One region of the Paraniabella aurantiaca genome, then DNA from elsewhere that is predicted to be linked to it. Evidence: riboswitches for the same ligand, from Rfam matches in the RefSeq annotation. Region 1 holds a riboswitch; the other holds the start of a gene.
What was found. A riboswitch is a leader RNA that binds a small molecule or an ion and turns the genes downstream of it on or off. The one in region 1 is predicted to bind thiamine pyrophosphate.

Region 1 (11,546 bases):
GTAGGTGTTAAAACTGAAAAAGGAAAAATCAACGTAGATAAATTCTACAAAACAAATGTAGCAGGCGTTTACGCTATCGGAGACTGTGTTCCTGGCCAGGCGCTCGCACACGTAGCAAGTAAAGAGGCTATCATTTGTGTTGAAGCTATTGCACATGCTGAAGGCAAGTACAAGCACCAACCGGAAGCTATTGATTACAACAATGTACCAGGTTGTACTTATTGCTACCCCGAAATAGCCAGTGTTGGTTTTACAGAAGCAAAAGCAAAAGAAGCCGGTTACGAAATTAAAGTGGGTAAATTCCCGTTAAGCGCCAGCGGTAAAGCAAGCGCTGCAGGCCATGCGGAAGGTTTTGTGAAAGTGATCTTCGATGCCAAATACGGCGAATGGTTAGGTACACACATGATTGGTTACAATGTTACAGAGATCATTTCTGAAACAGTAGTAGGCCGCAAGCTGGAAACAACTTATCATGAAGTATTAAACGCTATTCATCCGCACCCCACTATCAGTGAGAGTGTAAAAGATGCTATTGAAGTAGCTTATGGTGAAGCGATACATTTATAACAGAATTGGGTTAATAAGTAAGCCTCCCCCTCCGGGGAGGTTTTTTTATGCCTGCCCTGTTCTTATCTTTAAGCAGTTCTGCCGGGGTTACCCGATCATTCCTATAACTCATCAAAAAACAATAATGAAAAAAGTAGCTATCCTGCTGTTATTATCCTATGTAGCATTATTTTCAAAAGCTGCTATTGTTGATACGGTTAACATATACAGCAATGCGATGAAGAAAAGCGCAGCCTGTGTGGTGATCAAACCCCAAAGCTATGCGCAGGCCGATCATTTTCCAGTTGTATACCTGCTACATGGAGCCGTTGGAAAATATGCCACATGGATTATGCGTGTGCCTGAACTACAGGCTTACGCAGATCAATACCAGCTGATGATTGTATGTCCCGATGGAAGCCCCGATAGCTGGTATTTTGACAGCAAAGTGAACCCTGCCGTACGATACGAAACCCATATCAGCACCGAGGTTCCGGCTTATATTGATACACATTACAAAACGCAGAAAAACCGCTATAGCAGAGCCATTACGGGCCTAAGTATGGGCGGTCATGGCGGCCTGTTTCTAGGGCTGCGACATGCTGACATTTTTGGAGCCTGCGGCAGTATGAGCGGTGGCGTAGACATAAGGCCATTTGCCCAAAAATGGAATATTCAAAACCTCATCGGCAACCCGGACTCTGCTGGTTTCGACTGGAAAGATTACACTGTATCTGAGGCTATCGAGCGGTATCCAAAAGATTCGGTCGCTATTATTTTTGATTGTGGCGTGGATGATTTTTTTTATGAAACCAATAAAGCCCTGCATCAAAAAATGCTGGACCTAAAAATTCCACATGACTACACCGAACGGCCGGGTGGGCATGCCTGGCCTTACTGGAAAAATTCGATCAAATATCAACTCTTATTTTTCAGAAGCTATTTTGATGAAATGAAAAGCCGGAATTCCATTCAGCTAGGTTGATGAACCCGTAAATAAATCAGTTAAGTATGATAAGGTTTTATTATATTAGTCATCTATATAAAATCTTATGAGTCAAAAACCACCAATATACACTTTCTTACTTTTAGTGGCAGGCTTGCTATGCCACACAGAGCTAACGGCACAAGCTGCAAAAGCGGACACCGTTATTTACAAGCCAGACTCCACCATTTATGAGAAGGTGGATCAAAAAGCGGCTTACCGCGGCTCCTGGCTCAACCATGTACAACGTAATATCAATATGCGCGTACCCGTAACCAACGGAGCGCCCGATGGTACTTACACGGTTATAATAGGATTTGTAATCAATACAGACGGCACCCTCAGTAATTTTTCGAAGCTTACTGATATGGGGTATGGCATGGAAGAAGAAACGATTCGCATTATTAAAAAATCAGGCAGGTGGATTCCGGCTTTATTGAATGAAAAGGCTGTCAGATCTTACAGAAAGCAACCGCTTACTTTTTTAGTTCGCCGGCTGTAAATACGCTTTACACAGGATTTAACCCGCATTTCTGATGGTTTATAATGGCTTATCTATAACAGTACTTCTTCATGGGGAATGTTAATTGTACACTGTTTCACTGCTATTTCACGCGTTTCCAATAAATTTGCCGCTAAAAATCTGGCCGATGCCTTTCAATCAATTATTAGTTGTATACCTGATTAGTTTACTGCTTGTTTTATTACCGTCGTTTGGTTTGTCTAAATTATTCAAGAAAGCCGGTCGCGAGTCATGGAAAGCGTATGTACCTTTTTACAATACCTGGATCATGCAGGAAATCGCACAGCGCCCTAAACACTGGGTATTCTGGCAATTTATACCCGTTGTGGGTTGGTTTATCACACCAGGTATCTTTATAGAATTCGCGAAGGTGTTTTGCCGTTTTTCTTTTTTAGATCATGCCGCAGCGTCTTTGCTGGCCCCTTTCTATTTTCCGTGGCTTGCTAATAATAAAGATGCCCGGTTTATAGGTGCAGAAGGTGTAAAGAAACATAAAAAGCCGGGTTGGCGCGAGTGGGTAGATGCCGCTATTTTTGCAGTGATTGCCGCTACCCTGATCCGTACATTTATTTTTGAAGCGTATACCATTCCATCCAGTTCAATGGAGAAAACCTTGCTGGTAAGGGATTTTCTTTTTGTAAGCAAATTCAGCTACGGCCCGCGGATTCCCAACACGCCTTTGTCTGTGCCTTTTGTACACAATTATCTTCCCAGCGTTAATACCAAATCCTATTCTACCTTGATAGAATTACCGTATACCCGCTGGTTTGCAGCACCAGTAAAAAGGAACGATTGTGTAGTATTCAATTTCCCTGCCGGAGATACGGTCATACACCGGCCGGAGTTTGAGTCGGCTAATCCTTATTACGATATTAAAAGAAGAGCTGCAGCGGGGTCAGAAACTGATCAGTATATTCTGGCTAATCCCGGCGAATTCCCTGTGGTATCGCACCCGCTGGATAAAACAGACAACTATATTAAGCGTTGCGTGGGCATTGCCGGCGATTCATTAAAAATTGTTGATGGTATTGTTTATATTAATAATAAACCTGGCTTTGTATCTCCTACTTCTGCAACTTATTACACTTTTAAAACAAAAAACAACCTGCAGATTGATGAGGATTTTCTCAAAGATGCAGGTATCGCGCTGAATATGGAAAGCGGCAGTCCTGATTTCAGTGCCTGGCAGGATGGTATTTACCACATCAACCTCACCCTTCCCGAGCTGGAAATATTAAAGAAACTACCGGCAGTAGACGCATCCAGTATTGTTAAAGAAGTAGCACGCGGCGATGCAGGGTCTGAAAGTCTTTTCCCTTATTATGATGTTGCCCACGCGTGGACAGTAGATAATTACGGATCAATCTGGATCCCTAAAAAGGGAGGCACTGTAACTTTAAACGCCGAAACATACCCCATGTATGAGCGTGCAATCCGTACTTACGAAGGCAATACCCTGGAAAACAGGAATGGCGCTTACTTTATCAATGGGCAGCAAACCAATACCTATACTTTTAAAATGGACTATTACTGGATGATGGGTGATAACCGTCACAAAAGCCAGGATAGCCGTTTCTGGGGCTTTGTACCCGAAAGCGCTGTGGTGGGTAAGGCCTGGATGATCTGGTTCAGCTATGATAACGGACCCAGATGGAAAAGGCTGTTTAATATCATTAAGTAGGATACTGGATACTGGATATTTGATAGTAGTATGATATTTTGGCCCTTCATCGACCAATAAAGTATCCGGCATCTGCGGATTTATAACCTTTATTTTAACCATCAGGGCGCAAGGATACTATGTATCGGATCAAGTGAGTTGCCGGTCCCTACGCACTTCTGCGCCAGACAACCAAGCCTATCTTTCACACATGCCTTATGCTGTATGTCATCGTTCACTAATAACTAGTCAACTTATTAACTCATCAACCTTTCAACTTGTCAACCTTTCAACCACTTAAGCAGCCAACTTATCAACTAAAACAGCTACCTTTGCACCGCTTTTAACAAAGCACAGTGTTTCCCGGGGTGCCGACCCGCCAGCAGGCGGAGAAGCTGAGATAATACCCGTAAACCTGATCAGGGTAATGCCTGCGCAGGGAAGGAAGATCTTTCTAATCCTTTCTCATTTCAGCATTTCCCTCTCATTAATTTTTTAACCCGCCGGCCCTGAGGCATGGCAAAAAAGAAAAAACAAATGAAGAGGATTCTCATGTTCATTGGCCTGTCATGTACAGCCGGTTCAAATCTTTTCGCTCAAAGGGACACTATCCCATCTGACAGTGTTCAGCTCCTAACCCCTGTTGAAGTACGTTCTACCCGGCTCAACGAAAAATCGCCTTTTGCCGTAAGTAATATTGGCAAAAAAGAAATTGCTAAACAGAACCTCGGACAAAACTTTCCTTACCTGCTTAACCAGATCCCTTCGGTTGTAACCAGTTCCGACGATGGTGTAGGTGTGGGCTATTCTTCAATGCGTATCAGGGGTACCGACATAGCACGTACCAACGTAACCTTTAATGGCATTCCTGTCAACGATCCTGAATCACAGGGGGCTTTCTTTGTAAACTTTGGTGATATTGCATCATCCACCAGCTCGGTTCAGTTACAACGCGGTGTGGGCTCTTCCACCAATGGAGCCGGAGCATTCGGGGCCTCATTGAATATTTACAATATCGAGCAAAACAAACAGGCATCAGCCAGCATCAGCAATGCCTATGGCTCCTTTAATACCTGGAAGCACACGCTGCAGGCCGGTACAGGCTTATTACGCGGAGGATTTCAGTTTGATGTGCGTTTATCCAAGATCAACTCAAGCGGGTATATACAGCGTTCAAACAGCGATTTAAAATCTTTGCAGTTCTTAGCCGGATGGACCTCGAAGGATGAAATGACAAATATTAAATTCAATCTTTTATCGGGGAAAGAGAAAACCGGGCAGGCCTGGAACGGAATTGGTACCATTTTCTTCGATGGGCAAGGTCCGGATGGTCTCAACTATAGCGACCAATTAGATCTGGCAGGCAGGCAAACCAATACGCTGGGGAAAATGGCCAATGGGAACTACTATGATGACCAGACAGATAATTACCAGCAGGACTATTACCAGCTGTTCCTGAATCACAAGTTCAATCCTTACTGGTCAGCAAACCTTAGCTTCTTTCTAACACGTGGCAAGGGTTACTATAACGAATACAGAAAAGGCGACCCGTTTTCAGACTATAAATTAGAAAATCCTGTTATCGGAGATTCAATAATTACTTCTACCAATCTTACCCGTCAGCTTTGGCTGGACAATCATTATTATGGAACTGTATTTTCTGTAAACTATAGCAGGAATAATACAGATATCAATATCGGCGGTGCCTATACTCAATATGATGCCAAGCATTATGGATTTATAAGATGGGCCGATGTTGGAGTACCTGTAAATTATAGATGGTATAACCTGCCCGCTTCCAAAAACGACTTTAATATTTATGCAAAACTGCAGCAACAGATCGTTACCAACCTGTATGGCTTTGTTGACCTGCAACTGAGATCTGTAGATTATACGATCGAAGGGTTCAGGAAAAATCAGGGCTTACAATCCGGCGGGAAATACACTTTCTTTAATCCAAAAGCTGGTGTTAGCTATACTATAAAGCATGCTAACACAGCCCAAAGTAAAATATACGGGTCAGTTGCTATAGCCAATAAAGAGCCTAACAGAAATGACTTTGAAGCCAATATAACCGAAGCTCCCCAACACGAGCAACTAACCGACTTTGAGCTCGGTTATCAGTTTAACACCAAAAGGTTTGAAGCCGGCATTAACGGTTATTATATGAAATATAAAAACCAGTTGATTGCCACCGGAAAGATCAATGATGTAGGCGCTGACGCCCGTATTAACGTTGACAACAGCTATCGCGCAGGTATTGAAATAACCGCAGCATATCGCCCCACCTATTGGCTACAAGCCAGTGCCAATGCCACTTTCAGCCGGAATAAAATAAAAAACCTGGTACAATATGATGTTGACTACGACAATGAAGGCCAGATCAGTGAGTCGTTCAGCAATACCGACATCTCTTTTTCACCTAATACGGTAGCCGGAGCCGTGGTAACATTTGAGCCATTTACCAAGCCGGAAAGCAAGCAGCATTTTTACTTTGATCTGCTGGAAAAATATGTGGGCAGACAGTACCTGGATAATTCTCAAAACAAACTCAGGAGCATTAATCCTTATGCGTTAACAGATGCCAGGTTTCGCTACCAGTTTTCATCTAACGTCTTTAAAGACATCAGCATTATATTGATGGTAAATAACGTTTTCAACAAGAAGTATGAAAATAACGGTTATACCTACAGTTATTTGTATGATGGTGTTATGACTACAGAAAACTACTACTTTACCCAGGCCGGCACGAACTGGAATGTTGGACTAACATTCGGCTTCTAAAATAAAAAGACCTGCGGAACCGAATTGCTCCGCAGGTCTTTAAAAATAATATTTACTGTAAGCAGCTTCCTTACTCCGCCTCAAATGCATCTCTCCAGGCCAGAACACCACCCTCTACATTCACTGTTTTTTTGAAGCCTTGTGAATCCAGGTAAAGGCAGGCGGCAGCACTTCTTTTACCGCTTCGGCAGTGGATAATAATTTCCTCATCTTCCTTGCCTTCAAGCGGGCCCAGGTCTCCGTTTTGTATATTACCCAGTGGAATCAATGTTCCCCCGATATTGTACTCTTCGTATTCAGCCGGCTCCCGGCAGTCGATGAGATTTACTTTTTCACCATTGTCAATTTTTTCTTTCAATTGCTGAACGGTAATGGTTTCCATAATATTTAAAGTTTGCTTTTTTATTTATTTATTCATTGTCTACGCTGTCAGCAGGAGAAGGAGAATGCCCGCTTAAGGAATCTACTACCGGCGCTGTAGCGCTTACCCATACATCCATCACCTGCCCGGCCCTGATACTGATGATGTGTCCCTCATCATCAAAACGATCGGGGCTTTGCCTGTAAACATAAGCATTCACGGTATCACGCACGCCCGGATCGGGAATAATGGACGCCAGCTCAATACCCTTCTCCTTTAATAAAGCCCTGGCCTGTCCTAATGTAAGGCCAATAAGGTTAGGGATCGCATACGCGGTATTACTCAATTCCGAACCAATTACGAGGTCCACTTTACTGCCCATACGTATCTGGGCACCGGGTTGTATGAGCACCCCGTTATATAATTGCTCTAATACTGAGTTCTTAGCAAAATCGGGCCTGAATGTAGTATCTCCCAGCTTTAAACCCGCTGCTTCCAGTTCCCTTAACGCATTGCGGAAACTTCGGCCAACTATGTTGGGCATTTGTGTGTAAGGCGGCTGCGACATATTATAGGTAAGATAAACCGTGCGGCTTGATTTCACCACTTCGAGCTCATCGGGCACCTGCCTGATTACCTGAAGCGGCGCGATCGTATCCTGGTAAACACTATCCTGGATCTCTACCGTAAATCCTGCTGCACTCAGTATCTTTTGTGCTTCTGCCAGCGATTTGCCGGTTACGCCCGGAACTGTTTTGGCATCGTCATGGTTGGTAAACCAACCTAACGAACTGATCAGTGCCACAAATAAGATCACCGCTAAAAGAAATCCAACCAATAGGTTCACCCAAAGCGGCTTACCCGTAATAAATCTAAACATTCGACAAATTTATATAGTAAACGTACATAATTTTTTGTTGCCCCGTTAAATTACCTCTTCCCGCAGAAAAATTTATGCCAGTTACATATCCATCAATCAATTATACAAAACATTCCTCCACCAGCAGGCTGTAAAAGTCTTTCAGGTTACCACCCGCTGCAGCTACCTGTTGTGGAATCAAGCTGGCAGCACTCTGGCCGGGTATTGTATTCACCTCCAGCATAAAAGGAGCCCCAACAGCTTCACTATAAATAAAATCAATGCGTATCACGCCTCTGCAGTTGAATATCGCATATACCTGCCGGGCTGCAGCTCTTATTTTTTCTGCAATCAACTCATCTACCTGGGCTGGTGTTACTTCGGTGGATTTGCCTTCATATTTTGCTTCAAAGTCGAAGAAGACCTTTGACTCATCAGCTTTTACTTCCGTCATGGGCAGGGTAATGATCTCACCCCTGGACTTATACACGCCGATAGTGAACTCACGCCCCACGATCATTTCTTCTACCAGCACCTGGGTATCTTCTTTAAAAGCCTTTTCTATCGCAGATTGCAGCTCTTCCGGCTGCAACACTTTGCTCATACCAATGCTGGATCCGCCACTATTGGGTTTCACAAACAGCGGCAATCGCAATTTTTGCAGTATCTCTACAACATCAAGTGGCGAATGATCAAATAATAAAACCGATTGGGCTACGTTGATACCCGATTTGCCGGCAACACCGGTAGTGTAGCTTTTATTCATAGTAAGCGCAGATGTGGCGGCACTACATCCTGTGTAAGGTATCTTCAGCATATCGAAATATCCCTGCAACTTGCCGTCTTCTCCTGGCGTACCGTGTAAAGCAATGAGTACCGCATCAAACCTTATCTTTTGATCTCCCTGCTGAACGGTGAAGTCATTCTTATCCACAGCTACGGGGTCACCTTGGTCAGGTTCATAAAACCATCCCTCACGGGTAATATTGATCTTGTAAACATTATACTGTTCGCGATCAAGATTATTTTGAATAGTGGTCGCGCTTTTATAGGAAATCACGGCTTCGCCGGAATACCCGCCTGTAACCAATGCTATATTTTTTTTCATGCTGAATACTGTATTTATGGCTTAACCGGCCCTTGTTTGTTATGAAAAACCTCACAGGTAGAATATCCTGTGAGGTTCTAAAGCGTGGCTAATAAAGGACACGCCATAATTTTTTAAACGTGTAATTTTTCTTTTTTCTCCATCAGCTGATCTACTGTCTCCTGGTACATTTCGTCGGGTACGCAGCAGTCTACCGGGCAAACAGAAGCACATTGCGGCTCTTCATGAAATCCCTGGCACTCTGTACACTTATCGGGCGTTATGTAATAGGTATCCACTGCTAATGGTTCGTTTTTAAAATGGGCGTCTACCACGTTACCGTTCATTAGGGTAAACGCTCCGTTTACCGATGTACCATCTGAAATAGCCCATTCTACTCCACCCTCATAAATTGCATTATTCGGACACTCTGGTTCGCATGCCCCACAGTTTATACACTCATCTGTAATTTTTATTGCCATATCCTATTGTTTGTTTTATGAAACTATATTTGTTCGTATAATCTGCAAAATTACTGAATGGACTTGAAATAGGCGATATCAACCATCAAACAAAAATTCAGGTAAACGGTTTATGACCATTAAATTCGCCTTTTGAAGAGCGAGGCAACAAAAAATAAATAAATGACTTTACAAAAACGTATAGAAATACTGGTGCAACTGGGACAGTATATGCAGAAAAATAGCGAAGACTGGCAGCAGGTAAAACAAAACGCCTATTTGCATAACGGCTGGTTTTTGCCCGAATTTATTGATCTGAGCATTAACAATATTGTGCGCCAATTCCTGCAGCGGGAAGCCTTACAGAACTGGATCAGCCAATACCCGGGTTTAACCCGGGAGCCAACTTCAGCCCGACTGGTTGGTATTGTTATGGCGGGAAATATTCCCCTGGTAGGTTTTCATGACTTCCTTTGTGTGTTCATCAGCGGCCATCGCAGCCTCATTAAACCCTCGTCAAAAGATGAAGTATTGATTAAACACCTGGTGGAGAAAATGATCGAATGGGCGCCGGAACTCAATGAATATACTGCCTTTGCTGAGCTGCTTAAGAACTGTGATGCCTATATTGCTACCGGCAGCAACAGTAGTGCGGGACATTTCGAGTATTACTTTAGCAGATTTCCCCATATCATCCGTCGCAACCGCACTTCTGTAGCCATTATTAAGGGTAATGAATCGAAGGAAGAACTGGAACAACTTGCTGACGATATTTACCTTTACTTTGGCATGGGCTGTCGTAATATTACCAAAATATATGTGCCCCGCAATTACGATTTTGAATCGCTGATCAATATTTTTAAGAAATACGATTACCTGGCCGATCATCACAAATACAAGAACAATTACGATTACAACCTGGCGTTGCATCTGCTCAATCATAACTATTACATGAGTAATGCCTCGCTGCTCTTAATTGAAGCCGATAGCCTGTTCTCACCGGTAAGCCAGTTGAATTATGAAATATATGATAATATTGAAACGGTTAAAGATGAATTAAACCATAACAATGATGTTCAATGCGTGGTAGGTAATGGCTTTATCCATTTCGGCCACGCCCAACGCCCCTCGCTGACCGACTATGCCGATGGAGTTGACACGATGCAGTGGCTGACCACTCTTAGATAAGGATTTACCTTTAACATTTAATTGATGATACAAACGAAATAAAAGCTTATCGTTCAACGTCAAACAAAACAAATCGCAAAGTACGAAGACTTTAGTAAAACTTTGTTAAACTAAAACCTGTCAAAAAGAAATACATCTGACAATTTGTTATTTTGTGAAAGAATAGGAATAGTTTTTGAATAACTCATTAAAAAAGTGAACAAGAGTATGAAAGTTAAACAGTTAGTACTGGTAGTAGTTGTAAGTGTACTATCAGCTTTTGCAGGAGTTTACATTTACGGAAAATTTTTCAGGAGCAGCTCCGCCGGGCTAGGACTTCCGGTGGATGGAAAGCTGCCTGTTAATTATGCCAGTTTTTTTGACAATAAGGGTAATGCGGCAGAGCCTACCGATTTTACGAAGGCCTCCCAATCTGCAGTACCTGCCGTGGTGCATATTAAAACCAAGATACCGGCTAAGCAGGTTACCAACGATTTACCCAACAGCAGAGGCGGCCGCGATCCGTTTGAAGATTTCTTCGGAGATTTTTTCGGCGGTGGCATGGGTCCGCAAATCATTCCTGAACAAAGAGCTTCCGGTAGTGGGGTTATCATAAGCCAGGATGGTTATATTGTAACCAACAACCACGTTATTTCTGACAGAGATGGAAAAGGAATCGCTCCTGAGATCAAAGTTACCCTGAACGAGGGAAGAAAAACCTACACCGCCAAAGTAGTGGGTCGCGACCCAAGTACCGACCTGGCAGTTCTGAAAATAGAAGCCACCAGCCTGCCCTACCTGATTTATGGCAATTCGGACAATCTGCAATTAGGTCAGTGGGTATTGGCTGTAGGTTATCCTTTTAACCTGGAAGCTACCGTAACAGCGGGTATTATTAGTGCGAAAGGCAGAAGCATTGGTATTAACAGCCAGCAAAGCCAGTCGCCTGTAGAATCGTTTATCCAAACAGATGCTGCAGTAAACTCAGGAAATAGCGGCGGCGCCTTAATTAATACAAATGGAGAACTGATTGGTATTAACTCGGCGATCCTTGCTCCTGGCGGTACTTATGCCGGTTATTCTTTTGCTATACCTTCTACTATTGTTAGAAAA
Region 2 (11,546 bases), on a different contig from region 1:
ATAAACTCTCCTGCAGTTATTACAGCATAATATGCCTTCAACAACATTGTCCGCTATGTCCCTTGTAATGATTGTTAACTCCAGTTCAGCTTTATCAAATGAGCAACAAAGTTTTTCAATAGTACTTATTTTCATTTTTTTATTTCTTCTATACGTTTTTGATATCTTTTTAGCTCAGCCAGGGGATTTGCAGCACTCATTATTCCTGATACTACTGCAATACCCGAGTAATTGAGCGCACTTAGGGAAGGCAGGTTTTCGGGATTGATTCCACCGGCTAAAAATATAGGTATATCCGTTATTTCTATTGCCTTCCTGACGGTGTCAAAACTCACCAGCTCACAACTATTTGCAGTTGATGAGGGGAACATGGAACAAAAGGAAATGTAGTCTAACCTGTTTTCATCAGCCCATTTAACGGCAGACAGATCATTATTACAGGTAATACCAGCAATCACTTCGCGACCTATTTGTTGTTTCAATTGAACGATGTCGCCAGGAGCCTTATCAAAATGAACGCCATCTAAGTTCATTGTTTTTAATAGTTCCCATTGGTTGTTTATCAGCACCGGAATGTTTTGAAGATGGCATAAACGCAGTACCTGTTCAATAAGTGCTGGCTGGTTGGTGTCAGGCGAAAAATTATCCCATATCTGAACCGCTGCAATCTTTTCTCTTACGATCTCTTTCAGGGTGCTTAATAGCACATCCTGGTCCATGGAAGGATCTATAATAAGATAAACGCCACCCTGTATTTTCCTTTTCATTTCCAGCCTTTTTTTAATGCCTTATAAAACGCAGTCCAATAAGGATCTGTTTTCATGTAATCCAGTTCCTTTCTTTTATCACCGTCAACCAGGATCATACCGCTTCGTTTTTCACACAATTCACCAACGGCGACACAGGGAATATGTTGGCCGGCCAACCTTGTAATAATATCAGCCGAGGCTTCTTTTTTACAGCTGATGATCATGGCGCCGGCGCCTATGCAATATCGTGGGTCCAGATCGAAAACGTTACAGATCTGTGCAGGAGCTTCAGCTACAGGTAACCTGTCATTATATACAACCGCACCATTTCCGGATGCAGCGCATAGTTCGTAGATAGCACCCAGCACGCCACCTTCCGTTACATCATGCATGGCAGTAACACCAGCCTTATCACCGTTTAGCTGCACCGCCGTTAAAGCATCGGGTAGCGATGATGTAAGGTAGAATGATTCGCATGCCTGTTGATATACTTCCACCCCCACCCTGTTCTTAACTGTTTCGGGGTAGCTCATTGCCAGTATAGCCGCAGACGACAGCGCACAGGTTTTGGTAACCAACAGGATGTTCCCTGGTTCCGCCAGTCGCGATACCAGTAACCTATCTTTAGGCAGCACCGCTGCCAAAGTTCCACCTCCGGCAATGGAAGAATGCTGCCCTTCAATAAAACCTGTATGTCCGCCGGTAATAGCAACCCCTATTTCCTTGCAAAACTGATGAATATAATCCCAATAGGTTTTAAAGTCCTTCTTTGACAAAGAAGGAGGAAGATTTAACACAAACTGACCGTACATGGGCGCATACCCTGTTGTAGCCATATCATTAGCCATTAAATGAACAGACATCCAGGCAGACTCCTGCAAACCAAGTGAAGGTATTAATGATAACGGATCGCTGGTAAGCGCCAAAGCCATCCCCCCGGGCAAATCAATAACAGAAACGTCCACACCGAATCGCGGGCCGGTGAGCACTTCATCACGCTGCCGGCCACATTTGTTATGAATAAATTCTTCGAATAAATGATGGTCTATCTTACCCGGCGGCTCACTCATTAGTTAACATCTTTAAACTGCACATACAATCCAAAAAAATCGCCCAACGGAAGTCCCCATTGTTGTACAGGAAACCAGGCGGGAAGCCCCGTACAGGTCCATCGTATGGTATATTCCCGCCCTTCCAGGGCTTTATGAATAATACTGGTTAATTGTTTTGGCGTATAAAAAGTAGCAGTTATATAGAACGGATTTTTGCCAAACAACTGTTGCACCCTTCGTCTTGCCACTTTGGGGGAGTTACGATTCATCATGCCCATTGCTATGCCATACCGGCCCACTCTTGCCGCTTCTCTGATAACTTTTACAGGATCTTTATAATATTCAAATGTGGTAATAAATGCCAGTGCATCAAAACTATGATCCTTAAACGGCATGTAATGAGAGTCGGCCATCACCAGGTCGCCCTGAAAAAGATGTTTTGCCTGTGAGAGCATAAGCGGTGAGATATCTCCTCCGGTAGCTTCGATCCCTATTTGTTGCCACCACCTGGTAAAACGCGCTGTTCCGCATCCAAATTCCAGTAATGATTTTACACGCCGGTCAGCGCCCACCAACTGTTCCATCACTTTTTTCTGCCACACTTCAGCAAGTTTATATCGTCCTTCATACCATTGCTCATAAGTATCTGTATGTTCACGATTGAAAAACCACTCGGGTCTCCCCTGCCAGTTTTGTTGCTCCTGTGGTATTAAGTCTGTGGAAAATTTTTCTATATCCATTTCTTTTATTTTAGACCATCACCTGATAGAAATCAAACGATGGAGCTTGAAACAGATATTTCAACTTGCATCCCTACGTTGGCATTATCCAAATCAGGTAACGGGTATGATCTCAGCCATTCAAAGGCACCCCGTGCTATGTCTTGGCAAACGTACATAAAATTGTATAAAGAGCCAATGAAAATTTGCGCTGCCGGTTATGCACCCGTAAACGAATACTAGGGTTCAAAAATAAAAGGGAGTTATCGAGGATCATAAAATCACCGGCAGCCCAACCGGGTGGTTGAGTGGGCTTATCGTTCATATTCGCAAATAGAATTGATCTTACTTCCAGCATTGATATTTAGCCCGCCGACTAATTCAGTTACAGTTCAGCTTTATCTGGTGCAATTCATAGCCGCATAATGTTACTCACCGATTTTATGTCTTTAGAGTAAATAGCCATTTTAATTTTGCCAAAAAGTTTTTTTCATGAAATTTAAGAAAGACGCAGACCTCTTATGTTTGCTGTTCAGCAGGGAAGTGCTGATTGTAACAACCTGCAGTAGTACGGTACCAGCCACAGATGAATAGGATGCGAAGATCGTAATCACAACAGGTGAAACCCTGTACAAGGGTTACACCATAAGTTCTTTGATCAGCGGCTGATAATTACGGCCCACGTTGAGTTCGACACCATTTTCCATCACAACAAAGATCTTTCCCACATCGCGGTAAACTTCTTTTACATGATTCATGTTTACCAGTGTTGAACGGTGAAGCCTTACATATAGCCTGGGATTAAGTCTTTCCGCCAGGGAGCTGATGCCCACCGAGCTCAGGTAGGTTGCATTTTTAGTATATATTTCGGCGTGATCGCCACGTGCTTTCAGGTATAAAATTTCATCAACAGCAATATTTTTATATCGCTTCTGATGTTCAACGAGGATGCGGTCTGCAAAGCCTTCCTGTTGTACCGGGTTGGTGAAAGCTTCCAATGCAGGGAATATATGCTGCTGCTCCAATCTTGTCATCGTTCTGTCGAAACGTTCTTTCGTATAGGGCTTCAGCAGATAATCAACAGCACTTGCCTCAAAGGCATCCATAGCATACCTGTCGTAAGCCGTCGTAAATATTACATGGGGAACATGTTCAATGCGCTTCAATACTTCAAAGCCGCTGGCGCCGGGCATCTGCACATCAAGAAATACAAGATCCGGTTCCATTAAATTAATATTCCGGATGGCTTCCAGGCCGTTTGAACATTCGCCTGCAACCCGGAAGTTGGTATAGGGCTCAAGGTATTGTTTCACCAATCTTCTTCCGGGCTCTTCATCGTCGATGATTAATACGGATTTTTTTGACATCAATCATGGCTTTAGCTACTGATATAAGATATATAGATTTGCAAAGATAGTTTTATTGTTAAATGTACAATTGGAGTACTCTAATTAAATATTGTTGAAAATGAGCCTGAGTCTATCAAAAGAAAAAGTTGCCGGCAGGGAGATTGGTCTCTTCATATTCATCCTCCTGTTGATGAGTATACTCTATGGAACGCCCCGTTTGTTTTCCCAGGGCTTCACCATTTCCTTCATAAAAGAAACTATCGTTGACTGTGTTATCATGGCTATCGCCTGTCTTCCGGTATGGTGGCTTCATTTTAGAAAGTGGACCGGCCTGCCTATGCAAACCAGGTTTGCATTGCATTTTTTAACAGCACCCCTGTACTACCTGATCTGGATATTATTGTACGTTGCTTACAACCATCTATCAGGACTTCCGCGCATGACGGGCAGGCAGGTACTTCAAAACAGCGGGCCCAACCTGCTATTCTACATACAGGTATTTAGTTCACTTCATATCGATCTTTTTTTCAGGGAAAGAGAAGCCCAGTTCCGAAAACAGCAGGAACTGCAGGATTTAGCGCATGGAGCAGAGATCAATGCATTAAAAGCACAAATTCAACCTCACTTTTTGTTTAATACCCTTAATAGTATCAGCGCCTCGGTTCCATCTTCGGAGGAACATACCCGGGTTTTAATAGCAAGGCTGGCCGGCATTTTCCGTTATGGGCTCGACTCTATTAAACAGGAACTGGTTAGCCTGGAAAAGGAGCTGGAATTTATTGCCAATTATCTCAGTCTCGAAAAAGAGCGCTTTGGAGACAGGCTTCATTACAAGATAGATACGAAACGGGAAATTGCGCACTCACTCATCCCGCCTATGTTATTACAGCCCTTGGTTGAAAATGCTATCAGGCATGGCATTGAACCTTCCATAACAGGAGGCTATGTTTCTATTAGCGGCTCACTGCAGAACAAAAAGGTTGTCATTGAGATACAAAGCTGCGGGGCACCTTGCGCAAAAACTGTCCAACAAATGTTTACAGGCACCGGCCTCGGTTTAATCAATACAGCAAAGCGCCTGAAAACTCAGTTTGATGAAAATTTATTAATAACTATTGAAGGCAATGAGGTAAAGGTTCAGTTTGCGCTACCCTATTCTCCCAATAGTTAGAGATCCTTACCCGGGCTTAATGCAATTCAACGGCTTTAAAAGCTGTTGGCAGCTCTATCCTGTCGTTTACCGGAATATTAATAAAGCAGTATAACCCGATGGTAATTTCGGGTATGAATCAAACATCACTGATTATTGCAAGTTGGTTAATTATTGCTGTGCTATCGGGATGCAGCAAAAAAGATACTACAGCTGAAGGCCAAAAGTTGTCTTTCGATCGGATTGAGAGTGTCAAACATCTGCCCGGGTTTGGAGACAGCGACGGATTACCCGAGGGCACGCCCTTTAAATTACCTGATGGCTTAAAGCTTGTATCAAGAAAAGCCCTGCCTTTTGACCCTGCTCCCTCCAAGGTACATGGTATTGCCAATACATTTTATGTTGATATTAATATTGTAAGTGACAGTACATGGGGCGGCGGAGAAGTAACTTTTCCCAAGGGTCTAGTAATGTTAAATATTGCACCTAGCAGAATCCAAAACGGTATGTTGATGGGAAGAGTAAGAATAAACGTTCCTCCTTACCGTTCGAATGGCGGAAGAGATACCACCACTCTTTACCTTGGTGTTGCTTGTATGAACTCGTCAAAAGGTATGCCCTGGGCGGATAACTTTGGACCAGACGATAGAGAATTTCCTATCGCAAAAGGTTTACACAAACCTTATATAGTCATTACAAACGACGAAGTACTTAAATTCCTATCTATTTTGGAGAACAAGCCACATCTCGCACTTACCCGCCACTATAATCCGTGGGAAAGGATGAGGGAGGACTACAAAGAACCTGAATGGCTAAAACCTTACAGCGAAATACAGGACAAATTCTGGAAACTTACGGATGGCGACGGCCTGAACAAAGAAGATTTACAGGAACTGCTTAAAGCCATTCAACCCAGATGAAATTACAAATAAAACCTTTGTCAAGAAGTGCCGAAATGCTGCTCGGTTTGACATTTTTATTTGGAGCTTTTAACGGCCTGATCTACTTTATGGGTTTTGAAGCTCCCATTCCGGTGAACCCCGATTCTGATTTAGCCGTAGCGTTGGCCAAAACCAGGTATATCTTCCTGCTTCAAAAAATAGTTGAATTGGTAGCGGCTATACTATTGTTGTTTGGAAAAATGCGATTTGCAGCCCTAATAGCACTCGCTCCCATTGTTGCCTGCATTGTATTGTATCATCTATTCGATGATCTCAACTGGGTAATTTTCATTACCCTAACCGTGCTTTATATATTGGCCCTATCAGGTCATCAGCGCAGTCTGCTCCTGTTCTTTAGAACCGGTTAATATATTCTTACATTTTCAATTATAACAAACATCTTAAACCAATTAAATGAAACCTCTTTACCGTCACATGATCCCTGTTATCATGTCCTTGCTGTTAATTGCCTGCTCTAAATCTGACACTTCCCCGGAAGATGGAGACGAAAATCCCGGCAATGGTTCGGGTAATGAAACAAGAACCCCCATTCCCTACGATAAGCTGCCAGCTTCCGGCAGGGAGTTTACCATTCTGGGTCCACAGTTTTATGTAGATCTTATGGGCAGGCAGCGCCCGGTACTCCCTGCATTTAAAGCTACCAACGTAAAGCCAGGCACCTTGAAAGGTTACGTAAAAGACATATATGGCAGGCCCCTCCCGGGTGCGCAAATAGGCGTCAGATCTTCAATAATCGGCGGCGGCTATAGTTCGGCCAGCGCAACCAGCGATGCTAACGGTTTCTATGAAATTCTTCTCCCGGTTGGCAATGTAGAAATATGGGGCGCTAAATACTTAATGGACTATGAATCGGCGAAAGCTCCTGTATCGCTGTTTCCGGCAGACAGTAATCTTAATAGTTTTAATTCAACCGATGGAGCCGTCAAAAATTTTGTTCTGTTGCCTTATGGGCAAGGAAGACCCGACCAGATCAGCAAAGGTCCCTATTGGCCAAGCAGCTATCTTGGAGCAGCCATTCACTTGTCATATACCCTACGTACTCAATCTTTGCCGTTACCCGGCAGCTTTCCCGTGGGAACCATTATTGTTATTAAACTCACTCCGCTCGACCTAGTGCATGCAGACGAAAAAGTTAGCTTCACCATACGTAAAGTTATAGAAAGCAATGAGCTTTACATTAACAACATCCCAATTGGAAAGTACAAAATCGAAGTAAAACTGGAAAGCGGGGCCAACATACTGATGAGAGAAAACATCAATCTCAAACCTTTGTATGGTATGAAACCTAAGCAGGCCACGGGTGTGGCTGAAGTCACTTTCATTCCCGGCGAACCGGAAATACTTGCCTGGTATGGTAACTGGTGGATCGTTCCTATTATTATTGAGCACCCATAAGGGTTGCCACGATAAAAATTATCTAAACTTATAAGGAGACTTATATCAGCTCACATTATTGAATACTTTCTCATGTTTAGTTTGCGGAGGAGATTTCTATCTTCTCCTTTTATCATACATTAATTTAAACAAAGGGCATTTACTGCAATTCATTCGTTATTGGCATATTAGTTATTTTAACTCAATGAAAAATTGATAAACATGGGATCCTCCTGGTAATTATTCCGCCGGGATATTTTCAAAATCAAACGGGTTTGAGATGGACAGATAATCATAACCTGTACCTCCGGATAAACAAATATCGGTATCCGTAAGGTGTCCAAATACATTTTGTATAAAAGCCAAAGCATCTGCTTTTGTTGGAAAAAATTCTGAACACGCAAAACGCTTGTTGAGCAGGTAATACCCGGCTACCGGAAGGGATGCGGGAAATGCTATTAAATAGCTATTTTGACCTGTTTGCCGCTCTATGCCTTTTGCCGATACCAGGTACAGCGTCGGGCCTCCATCAAAACAAACAGCCATTATCCTGAGATCAGATAAAGATAATTGCCTCAGGATGCTATAACAAGTGGATACAAATACATCAGCAGAAACATGCGCTCCAACAAAATTTGCTGCACCCAGCTTTAAGTTGAACTGTTGTATCTCGCGATATTTACCGGTTAAGCTTACATAAAAGATCTGCGGCTCTAAATTGTAAACGAATATACCTGTAACACAGGCATGCGCGCTTCCTTCATTTTCATCGTTTAATTTTGGAATGTTTGATGCAATAATGACTTCATCATTAAAGATCAAACCCAGTATTGTACTCATGTATCTGTATTTACATAATTTTCATTAGTTATAATTTAGTCCATTTCTTTTCCGGCATCAATCCTGGCTATAGCAATGAACTCCGGTCTTATCTGCTACATTTCCCGCCAGTCTACATATATAATCCATCAAGCTGTTGGCGATTTACTTTTCCATATTGATTCTAACTATAAAAAAATAAGTATTTTTATAGCTAAGTTTTATGCAAGAAAAAGAAATAACTATATATGATATTGCCAGAGAATTGGATCTGGCTTCATCAACAATAAGCCGTGCCTTAAAAAACGACCCAAAAGTCAAGCTGAAAACACGTAATAAAGTGCATCAGATGGCACAAAAAATGGGATACCAGACTAACCCGTTTGCGCGTAGCCTGAGAAATAAGAGAAGTTTCCTGATTGGAATAATTATACCCAGGCTTACCAACCATTTTGTCTCCTCTGCAATATCAGGTATAGAAGACATGCTGAGTGTTAAAGGTTATAATATCATCATCGGTCAAACTTATGGTCAGTCCGACAAAGAAATATCGGCCTTAAAAATGTTGATGGACAACCGGGTAGATGGGCTGCTGGTATCATTAGCTGACCAGGCTAATAGTCCGGATCATATCGATCAGTCTATAAAAAAGAAAATACCATTAATATTTTTTGATCATGTGCCAGATATAACGGACAATTCTGTAATCATAATAGATCATGTGCAGGCAGCTTATATGGCCACAAAGCATTTGATTGAAACAGGCTGTAAAAAAATAGCGCATGTAACAACCGGCGTGAACCAGGGTATTTATGCAGAGAAATATACCGGGTATAAAAGAGCATTAGCAGAGAGTGATAAAAGGCTGAAAGAAGAGCTGTTGATTTTTGATGATTTGAGCAGTATTGAATCCGGCAGACAAGTAGCAGATCACCTGCTAAAGATGGGTAAGCGTCCTGATGGTCTGTTTTTTGAGAATGATCTTTGCGCGGCTGGTTGCATAGCGGGTTTGAAAAAAGCTGGCCTAAATATTCCCCGGGATATAGCGATTGTAGGTTTTAACGACGAACCCGTTGCAACGCTTATTGAGCCTAATCTCTCCAGCATTGCTTACTCAGGATATGAGATCGGGCGAGTAGCTGCTCAAAATATATTGCTGCAGATTGAAAATCCAGAAATGCCAAAGATCTCTAAAACTGTTTTACCGGCCCGCTTGATTGTGAGAGAATCCTCTATGCGATAACTATTCTTTTCAGCCGTCGAGTGAGGTACAAACAGTTTTGCTTTTGAAGAGGTAAATATTATACTTACCTATTTTTTAAGCCCTGGTTACCAATACAGGTTCAATTACCGTCAATTCGCCCGTTACTACAAGATGCCCGTCACCTATTTGGTCCAATAACGTATGTAGCGCTGTTGATCCAGCCAGCTCTTTACGAAAATCTATAGAACATAAAGCAGGCTCGATCATTTCGCATAATGATTCGTTGCCAAAACCCACTACAGTAGTTTTTGTGGTGAGACTTTTCTCCATTTTTTTTAAATACTTCATAAAGCCAGCGGCTACCCAGTCGTTAGTGATGAATACACCATCAGGTAATACTCCCTTTTGAAACATCTGAGCGGCTATCTCCATTCCCGATTCTATACCCGGCTCCGTAAATGTTAACGGCTCCTGCCAATCTTTGCCTGATTTTTTCAATGTATCTCTATAACCCAGGTATTTATCCAGGTTGGCAGATGTATTTTCTGAAGTAATCATCAAGACTTTTTGACAGCCCTGATCGATTAAGTGATTGACGGCTAGTTGAGCTCCTGTTTGATAGTCGGTTTTTATACAATGATGCTCGCCGGCATTTTTCACATTGCCCACAACAACAACCGGTTTACCCAGCTTGTCGAAAAAGCCCTGATCTAATACAGCCTCATCGGAGCAGCAAGCAATAAATCCCTCAAAACTATCCAGGCCTGTCAGGGGCCGCTGCTTACCCAATATATTTAGAATGGCAATTTCATACCCGGTTTTTTCCGCCGCTGCTTCGATGCCCGAAATAATTTTATTGGTAGCATGATCTGAAAGGCCCTCAACCAATACCGCAATACGGGCCGATCGCGAAAATAGCGGGATGTTATCAGCAATACGGGTGGCCGATTGGGTATTATCTGAAAAAGTGGTTCTGCGACTTCTTTTACGCCGTCCAGGTTGAAGCGAATGAAATGCATTATCGGGCTCCCCGATACCGTTACTACTTACTAGTCTGAAAAGATCGAAAACTGCAACTTTAGGCTGTTGAATAGAATGACTTTTGTTTGGCACGTGTAATCGTTTGTTGACAACAAAAGTGCAGGTCTGCGCCAAAAAGTTGAAAAACCCATGTTGAAAAGATTGTAACGCATGTTGATTTCACGCATAAACAGCTTAAAAATCAGCCTATTGACGATATTGACTGGGCGAAACACCGAATTTTTCCTGGAAGCTTTTGGAGAAATAAGAAACACTGCTGAACCCCACGTCTTCAGCCACCTGGCTTACTATCGCATTCGGATCCCGTAATAATTCGGAAGCTTTGTTAAGGCGGATGGTTCTTATAAAGTCTCTTGGAGACTGACCGGTTAAAGCCATCAGCTTTCTGTAGAGACCGGTACGATCCATATGCATATCGGCACTGAATTTTTCAACAGTGTATTCTGTATTAGCCAGGTTCTGGTTTACACAATTTACAGCGCGCTCCAGCAGGTCTTTATCCAATGGATTAGTGCTGAGAGGGGTATCCGCTTGTATATCTTTTCCTGTACTGAACAGTTTTTGCCTGTCTAAGAACATCTGCATCAACTTACGGATACGTAATTTGAGCATGTCCATATCAAAAGGTTTTACCAAATAGGCATCGGCACCAGCTTCATATCCTTCGTATTGAGCTTCATCTGAACTGCGTGCAGTGAGCATGATGATGGGCGTATGCGATATATTAATATTTCTCCTTATAGATAAACATAGGTCAATACCGTTCATTTCAGGCATCATCATGTCGGTAATGATAAGGTCCGGTTGCTTTTCTATTGCAAGATCTAATCCTTTTTTTCCGTTGCTGGCTGTAAAAACAGTATAGTAAGCCTGTAGTTCTGCCTCTAAAAACTCCAGAAATGAAGTATTATCTTCTACAATAAGAATAGATTTTTTAGTATCCAAACCCGGTTCTTCCGTTTTTTGCCCCAGCCGTGCTACATTTAAAACCACCTTGAATATAGTTGCATACACGTCATCGTCAGACACTGTGACATATCCGTCATGTAATTCCGCGTATTTTTTTACCAGGTAAAGTCCAATACCACTTCCTGTATTAGCGTCGTCCTGGTTATGAGCTTTGTAAA

Region 2: linked by a shared signal. The riboswitch ahead of ACLOAU_RS15990 (class I SAM-dependent methyltransferase) and the one ahead of ACLOAU_RS00965 (TonB-dependent receptor) in region 1 are both predicted to bind thiamine pyrophosphate.

What each region holds. Positions count from the first base shown of each region.
Region 1 is NZ_JBLOSY010000001.1:221,252-232,797, reverse strand. It holds gene lpdA (dihydrolipoyl dehydrogenase) at 1-567, shown strand, start outside; gene ACLOAU_RS00980 (alpha/beta hydrolase) at 692-1,531, shown strand; gene ACLOAU_RS00975 (energy transducer TonB) at 1,599-2,033, shown strand; gene lepB (signal peptidase I) at 2,182-3,735, shown strand; TPP riboswitch at 4,069-4,174, shown strand; gene ACLOAU_RS00965 (TonB-dependent receptor) at 4,252-6,498, shown strand; gene ACLOAU_RS00960 (rhodanese-like domain-containing protein) at 6,569-6,880, opposite strand; gene ACLOAU_RS00955 (PASTA domain-containing protein) at 6,909-7,739, opposite strand; gene ACLOAU_RS00950 (D-alanine--D-alanine ligase) at 7,840-8,826, opposite strand; gene ACLOAU_RS00945 (4Fe-4S dicluster domain-containing protein) at 8,940-9,287, opposite strand; gene ACLOAU_RS00940 (acyl-CoA reductase) at 9,450-10,454, shown strand; gene ACLOAU_RS00935 (trypsin-like peptidase domain-containing protein) at 10,662-11,546, shown strand, end outside.
Region 2 is NZ_JBLOSY010000002.1:307,476-319,021, reverse strand. It holds gene ACLOAU_RS16005 (Trm112 family protein) at 1-135, opposite strand, end outside; gene ACLOAU_RS16000 (thiamine phosphate synthase) at 132-767, opposite strand; gene ACLOAU_RS15995 (AIR synthase family protein) at 764-1,819, opposite strand; gene ACLOAU_RS15990 (class I SAM-dependent methyltransferase) at 1,819-2,541, opposite strand; TPP riboswitch at 2,595-2,685, opposite strand; gene ACLOAU_RS15985 (LytR/AlgR family response regulator transcription factor) at 3,159-3,887, opposite strand; gene ACLOAU_RS15980 (sensor histidine kinase) at 3,988-5,040, shown strand; gene ACLOAU_RS15975 (hypothetical protein) at 5,154-5,939, shown strand; gene ACLOAU_RS15970 (hypothetical protein) at 5,936-6,328, shown strand; gene ACLOAU_RS15965 (carboxypeptidase-like regulatory domain-containing protein) at 6,375-7,376, shown strand; gene ACLOAU_RS15960 (hypothetical protein) at 7,596-8,195, opposite strand; gene ACLOAU_RS15955 (LacI family DNA-binding transcriptional regulator) at 8,398-9,417, shown strand; gene ACLOAU_RS15950 (LacI family DNA-binding transcriptional regulator) at 9,493-10,491, opposite strand; gene ACLOAU_RS15945 (hybrid sensor histidine kinase/response regulator transcription factor) at 10,606-11,546, opposite strand, start outside.